2 regions of the Rhodococcus sp. WB9 genome follow, and region 1 is predicted to be linked to the other one. Evidence: predicted binding sites of a transcription regulator. Region 1 holds the regulator's gene; the other holds the start of a gene.
The links. Region 1 encodes HspR, which represses chaperone genes until heat shock. Its sites were predicted from a motif close to ANNTGAGTNNNNNNNACTCANNT; they were not measured.

Region 1 (3,408 bases):
ACTACGCGACTCTGGGACGGAAGCGGCACGTCACTCCAGCAAGCCGCGTCGCATCGCCTCGGCCACCGCGGCCGCGCGGTCGCTCACCCCGAGCTTCTCGTACAGGCGCTGGACATGAGTCTTGACCGTCGACGGCGCCAGATACAGCTCACCGGCGATCGTGGGAATGCTCTGGCCGCGCGCAATGAGCGCCAGCACTTCCTTCTCCCGGCCGCTCAGCGCCGGCCCGACCGGTTCACTGCGACGACGCACCTCACCCGCCAGTCCGACGGCGAGGGAGGCGGGGAGGACGTCGCGGCCCTGAGCGCAGTCCAGGACGGCTTTCACGATCTCCGCCCGAGTCGACTCCTTGGGCAGGAACCCCGCCGCCCCCTCCTGCAGCGCGTGGTAGACGATCGCGGACTCGTCGTGCGCCGACAGCAGCAGCACCCGCGTGGCCAGTTCGGCTCGCCGGACGGCCGCCGCCACCTGGGAACCGTCCAGCTCCGGCATCCGATAGTCGAGCAGTGCGACGTCGGGGGCGAGTTCGCGGATCAGGGCGAGCGCCGCCGCACCGTCGTCCGCCTCGCCGACCACCTCGATGTCGCCGCTCGCCAGGAGCGCACGGACGACACCGTCCCGAAAGATCGGGTGGTCGTCGCCCACCACGACCCGCACGGCGCTCACGGCGCGGCCCGATGCGAAGCGACTCCGGCGAAGTCCATTGCTCACTTTCTCACGAGAGCAGGCCCGCGCGGAGCACTTCGCGGCGCCGGTGTCCCCCGATCGGTGGACACCGGATTCATCCCGCGCTCGGTCCTGTCGGTGGACAGACGACGGCGCATATTCGCGACATAGTTGGTGCACACCGGAAAACGGGGAGATCGGAAACCGAAACCCCCACGGCCCCAGACGTTCCCCCCCGAAGTGTCACAACTCAGGAGAAGCCATCATGCGCACCACCGCCCGCCGCCGCGTCGCACTCTACATCGCACTGCCTGCCACCGCAGTGGCCGTCACCGGATTCGCCATCGCCGCAGCGGGTGTTGCCACCGCGGGCACGATGCCGACATCGGGACCCACGATCGCGATGACGATCAGCAACGACACCGACCTGCCGATGGTCCTCGCGGGCTCGTCGAACCCCTACGGGCAGTGGATTCAGGCGCCGTCGGACTACCTCGCCCCGCACAGCAGCCAGATCGTGAAGGCATTCTCCACCGATCCGAACGGCGTCGAGGTGGACGCCACCTACTCGCTCCCCGGTGGTGCCCAAGCCGTGTTCCGCGCCGACAACTACAGCAACACCACCGACGTGGACGGCACCCGCGTCGACGCCGACTATGGCCACGCCTACGGCATCAGCAGCTGGATCGACTCGGGCTACCCGAACATGAACGCCGGCTACCACCTGTACGGACACCCCTGACAGACGATCCCGACCATCCACCGAACACTCGTAGAAAGCCGGAGAACATGATCATGCACGTCACCGAGACCCCCACCCCCACCGTCTCCCGCACGATGTGGACCACCGAGGAGATCAAGGCACGTCTCGAGGAGATGAACATTCCGCGATCACGCACCCGCCGCGGGCCCCGCTGGGGCAACCGCGACCGATGAGCCGGGGGTTGGGGCCCGATGTCGCACTGGTTCACTCCGACAGGACCAGTGCGACATCGGTTCGATTCACCCGAGAGATCGCCGGGTCAGCGCTGGTGTCGCGGCTTCCACACGACGAGCGCATTGCTCCGCGGGATCGGCACCAGATCGCGCCGGTAGCCGGCGTGAATCTTGGCGATCTCCTCGGCCAGCTCGCGAACCCGGTGCTGTAGAGCCTCCACCTGGTTGGTGAGTTCGATGATCCGCTTGATCCCGGCGAGGTTGACACCCTCGTCCTGCGAGAGGCGCTGCACCTCACGGAGCAGCGCCACATCCCGCGGCGAGTACCGTCGCCCGCCACCGGACGTGCGGTGCGGGGTGACGAGACCGAGCCGGTCGTAGTTGCGCAACGTCTGGGCATGCATGCCGGCGAGTTCCGCGGCCACCGAGATCACGAAGATCTGGGCGTCCGGATCAACGGCGGTCTCGCGTGGATCCTGGGTCGTATCGCTCATCAGGCACCTGCCCACCCGGCCCTGGGATCGAATCCGCTGGCCTTCTCTGCTTCCAGATAGGTCTTCAGTGCTTCGGTGGCGGGGTCGTCGAGCTTCTGCGGAACGGCGACCTTGACCGTGACCAGCAGGTCACCGGCGCCACCCGCACGCTTGGGAACGCCTCGGCCGCGTACCCGCAGAACCCGGCCGTCGGCTGTGCCCGCCGGAATCTTCACACCGACGCGCCCCTCCAGCGTGGGGACGGAGACCGTGGTTCCGAGCACGAGCTCACCGTAGCTGACGGGGACGACGAGGGTGAGGTCGTCGCCGTTGCGGCCGAACACCTTGTCGGGACGCACCCGGACCGTGACGAACAGGTCGCCGGACGGCGCGCCGCGCAGGCCCGCCTCCCCCTGGCCTGCCAGCCGGATCTTCTGTCCGTCGCTGACACCCGCGGGAACGCGGACGGTGATGGTGCGGGTCCGGTTGGTGACGCCGTTGCCGTGGCACACCTCGCACGGCGAGTCGATGATCGAGCCGGTACCGCGGCAGTCGTCGCACGGCTCACTGAACCCGAACGCGCCCTGGTTTCGGCTGACGATTCCGGTCCCGTTGCAGCGCGGGCAGACTCGCGGGCTGGTTCCCGGCTTGGCACCGCTGCCATGGCAGGTGGTGCACGGCGACGGGCTGGTCAGACGCAGCGGAACCGTGACGCCCAGCGTGGCTTCACGGAATTCGAGGGTCGTCTCCGTCTCGACGTCGCTGCCACGACGGGGACGGTTGGTCGTGCGGGTCGCGCCGCCACCACCGGCGCCGCGATTGAACAGGCCACCGAAGATGTCGCCGAGGCCGCCGTCACCGGCCGCCGCGCCGCCGCCACCGAACAGGTCGTTGATGTCGAATCCGCCCTGGCCGAAACCGCCGGCTCCGGGGTTGAATCCGCCGCCGCCCTGACCGAAACCGCCGCTCGCGAACAGTCGCCGGGCCTCGTCGTATTCCTTGCGCTTGGCAGGGTCCGAGAGCACGGCGTGTGCTTCGCTGACGGACTTGAAACGCTCCTCGGCCTTCGTGTCGCCGGGGTTCGCGTCGGGATGAAGGTCGCGGGCGAGTTTGCGGTACGCCTTCTTGATCTCGTCCGCGGATGCGTGGGACGAGACGCCCAGCTCCTTGTAGAAGTCCTTTTCGATCCACTCCCGTTGGCTCACTGGGCGTCTCCTCCTCTCGCTCTTACTCTTGTTCCGACTCGGCGGGCTTCGCCGCCTCGTCGGAGGTGTTCGCGCCGGCACCGCCGGCGCGATCGATCACAGCTACCATCGCATGCCGCAGGACACGA
Region 2 (3,408 bases), 1.7 Mb from region 1:
GCCAGTTTTTCGATGGCCGTTTTGATCGCCGCGACATCGCTGCCCTTCAACTTCTCCTGGGCATTCGCGATCGACGACTCGACCTTCTCCTTGACGTCGGCGGGCACCTTGTCCTCGTTGTCCTTGATGAACTTCTCGGTCTGGTACACCAGTGACTCGGCCTGGTTGCGGACCTCCGCTTCCTCCCTACGCTGGGCGTCCTCCGCGGCGTGCGCCTCGGCGTCCTTGATCATCCGGTCGATCTCCTCCTTGGACAGACCGGAGCCCTCCTGGATCTTGATCGTGTTCTCCTTACCGGTGCCCTTGTCCTTCGCGGTCACGTGCACGATGCCGTTGGCGTCGATGTCGAAGGTGACCTCGATCTGCGGCACCCCACGCGGTGCCGGCGGAATCCCCGCGAGCTCGAACGAGCCGAGCAGCTTGTTGTGCGAGGCGATTTCACGCTCACCCTGGAACACCTGGATCTGCACCGAGGGCTGGTTGTCGTCAGCGGTGGTGAAGGTCTCGGAACGCTTGGTCGGGATGGTGGTGTTGCGCTCGATGAGCTTGGTCATCACGCCACCCTTGGTCTCGATGCCGAGGGACAGCGGGGTGACGTCGAGGAGCAGCACGTCCTTGACCTCGCCCTTGAGAACACCGGCCTGCAGGGCAGCGCCGACGGCGACGACCTCGTCCGGGTTGACACCCTTGTTCGGTTCCTTTCCGCCGGTCAGCTCGCGCACCAGATTCGTCACGGCGGGCATACGGGTGGAACCACCGACGAGCACGACCTGGTCGATGTCCTTGACGGCGATCTTCGCGTCCTTGATCACCGATTGGAACGGCGCGCGGGTGCGGTCGAGGAGATCGGACGTGATCTTCTCGAACTCGCTGCGCGACAGCTGCTCGTCGAGGAACAGCGGGTTCTTGTCCGCGTCGACGGTGATGTAGGGCAGGTTGATCGACGTGCTCTGCGAGGAGCTCAGTTCGATCTTGGCCTTCTCGGCGGCCTCGCGGAGACGCTGCAGGGCCATCTTGTCCTTGGTCAGATCGATGCCGTTCTGAGCCTTGAACTTGTCGACGAGCCACTTCACGATCCGGTCGTCCCAGTCGTCACCGCCGAGGTGGTTGTCGCCGGAGGTGGCGCGAACCTCGACGACGCCGTCGCCGATTTCGAGCAGCGAGACGTCGAAGGTGCCGCCACCGAGGTCGAAGACCAGGATGGTCTGTTCCTTGTCGCCCTTGTCCAGGCCGTAGGCCAGGGCGGCCGCGGTGGGCTCGTTGACGATGCGCAGGACGTTGAGACCGGCGATCTGGCCGGCTTCCTTCGTGGCCTGACGCTGGGCGTCCTCGAAGTACGCGGGGACGGTGATCACGGCGTCGGTGATGTCCTCACCCAGATACGATTCCGCGTCCCTCTTCAGTTTCATCAGCACCCGGGCACTGATCTCCTGCGCGCTGTATTTCTTGTCGTCGATCGCCACATGCCAGTCGGTGCCGATCTCCCGTTTCACCGAGCGCACCGTCCGGTCCACGTTCGTCACTGCCTGGTTCTTGGCGGGCTGGCCGACCAGCACCTCACCGTTCTTCGCGAATGCCACCACCGACGGGGTCGTGCGCGCACCCTCCGAGTTGGCGACCACCTTCGGGTCGCCGCCCTCGAGCACGCACACCACCGAGTTCGTGGTCCCCAAATCGATACCCACCGCGCGAGCCATGACCGCCTCCAGCACCACACCGGGTGGGTGTGGTGCTTCCGCTGATCGTTCGGCATCACACCCACCGAACTTGAGTGTTATCGACTCAATTTTCTCCCCGGGAGAGATCGAGGTCAAGGCAAAGAATTGAGCGTAGAACGCTCAACATTGTGTGTGTCGCTCGGCGTCACAGCACCACCATCTCGAACTCCTCGACGACTAGCCACCGGAGACCGCGCCGCCGCTCACGCCCGGCAACGCCGACGTCTATCGGCCGCGCAGCCCGAACGGGTTTCCGTCGGCATCGGCGAGCACGCAAATCCGTGTCTCGGGTGCGACGTGACGCGGAGCGGTGCGCTCGGTTGCGCCGACGGCAAGCAGAGTTTCGCGTGTCGCGTCGAGGTCCTCGACGTCGGCGAAGGCAACCGGTCCGGCGGTCTCGTCACCTGGATTCAGGGCGACCTCGAAGCCGTCCACGTTGTACCCGACGTAGTAGGACTCGTCGGTGTGAGGTGCGCCGAGCAGCGCGGTGTAGACCGCCTTGGCGGCGTTCAGGTCGGACACGGGGATCACCAGGCTGCGGATCGTGGGGCTCATGTTCATCTCCTCGGGCTACGGCGATCATCGGCGACCGCCTCGTCGGCGATGGCAGCAACCACGCTGTGTGCCCGCGAGGGCGGGCGCTTCTCGATTCCTGACCGTTCTGTCGGTGTGTGTCCGCCATAGCGTATCGACGCACGCAGGTTCCGGTGACGTTTCGGCCGGCCGTTTCGGCGTGGTCGCTGATCCGCCCTCCCCTAGCGGTGGCGGATCGCCCACCGCTTCACCGCCTTTGATGCTCTGACCCCGGAACCCGTTGGGAAAGCGCGATCGGTGTTACCTTGAGCCCTGTGTGTGGCGGTCGGCAATCCTCGCGGCGGCGCACGGCGCTGCTCACCGTGCTGGCGGTGATCGCCGCCGACGGGATGGTCGTGCGGATCGGTCACACCAACGCGGCGGGCGATGTGCTCGAGACCCTCCCAGATCTCGTCGGGACGCTCGCGCGGCGCCGCACCCCGGGGCGCGGTGCCGTCGGCACACGGCTGTCCCTGCCGGGCCGCGCCCGGGCACCGTCATCGACCTCGGCCGAGTCGCCCATGCCCGTGCGGAACAGCACCTGTGTGCTGCGGGTGTGACCGACCGGCACCGGCTACCGTCCCATCATCGGATCTGACGCCGCAGCCACCCTCTCGTGACCGCCACGGGCACGCGCGCCACACCTCTCCCCCGACCGTGCCGCGCGGCCCGATTATCGTTCCCGCACCGGTAGATTCGTTCCGGTGCACCCCGTCGGAATGAGGTGCCGTAATTGCATTCCAGGACCGTTCTCAAACTCGCCGGCGCCACCGTGGCCGCGGGGGTAATGCTGGCCGGGGTGATGTTCCCGGTCGCCGCCGGGCTGGGGTACGCATCCAACCGTGCCGCCGACAGCGTCGGTAATTCCTCGGCCGAACTGGCCGACGGAGTGGTGCCGGCGGTGACGACGATGACCGACATCACCGGGAACCCGATCGCCTGGCTGTACGACCAGCGCCGATTCGAGGTTCCCAGCGACCAGATCTCCAACGAGATGAAACTGGCGATTCTCTCCATCGAGGACAGACGGTTCGGCGAACATCAGGGGGTGGACTGGCAGGGCACGATGCGGGCGTTCTTCACCAACACCACCAGCGGTCAGATCGAACAGGGTGCC

Region 2: dnaK (molecular chaperone DnaK) is a predicted target of HspR. The motif match lies at 1,766-1,788, and genes of this name have one in related genera.

Annotation. Positions count from the first base shown of each region.
Region 1 is NZ_CP041769.1:2,121,688-2,125,095, reverse strand. Features, by position in the region: gene FND50_RS09830 (sensor histidine kinase) at 1-29, opposite strand, end outside; gene FND50_RS09825 (response regulator transcription factor) at 31-657, opposite strand; gene FND50_RS09820 (hypothetical protein) at 932-1,408, shown strand; gene FND50_RS36055 (hypothetical protein) at 1,456-1,602, shown strand; gene FND50_RS09815 (heat shock protein transcriptional repressor HspR) at 1,689-2,096, opposite strand; gene dnaJ (molecular chaperone DnaJ) at 2,096-3,280, opposite strand; gene grpE (nucleotide exchange factor GrpE) at 3,303-3,408, opposite strand, start outside.
Region 2 is NZ_CP041769.1:3,814,977-3,818,384, reverse strand. Features, by position in the region: gene dnaK (molecular chaperone DnaK) at 1-1,697, opposite strand, end outside; gene FND50_RS17645 (VOC family protein) at 1,944-2,273, opposite strand; gene FND50_RS17640 (hypothetical protein) at 2,567-2,851, shown strand; gene FND50_RS17635 (transglycosylase domain-containing protein) at 3,025-3,408, shown strand, end outside.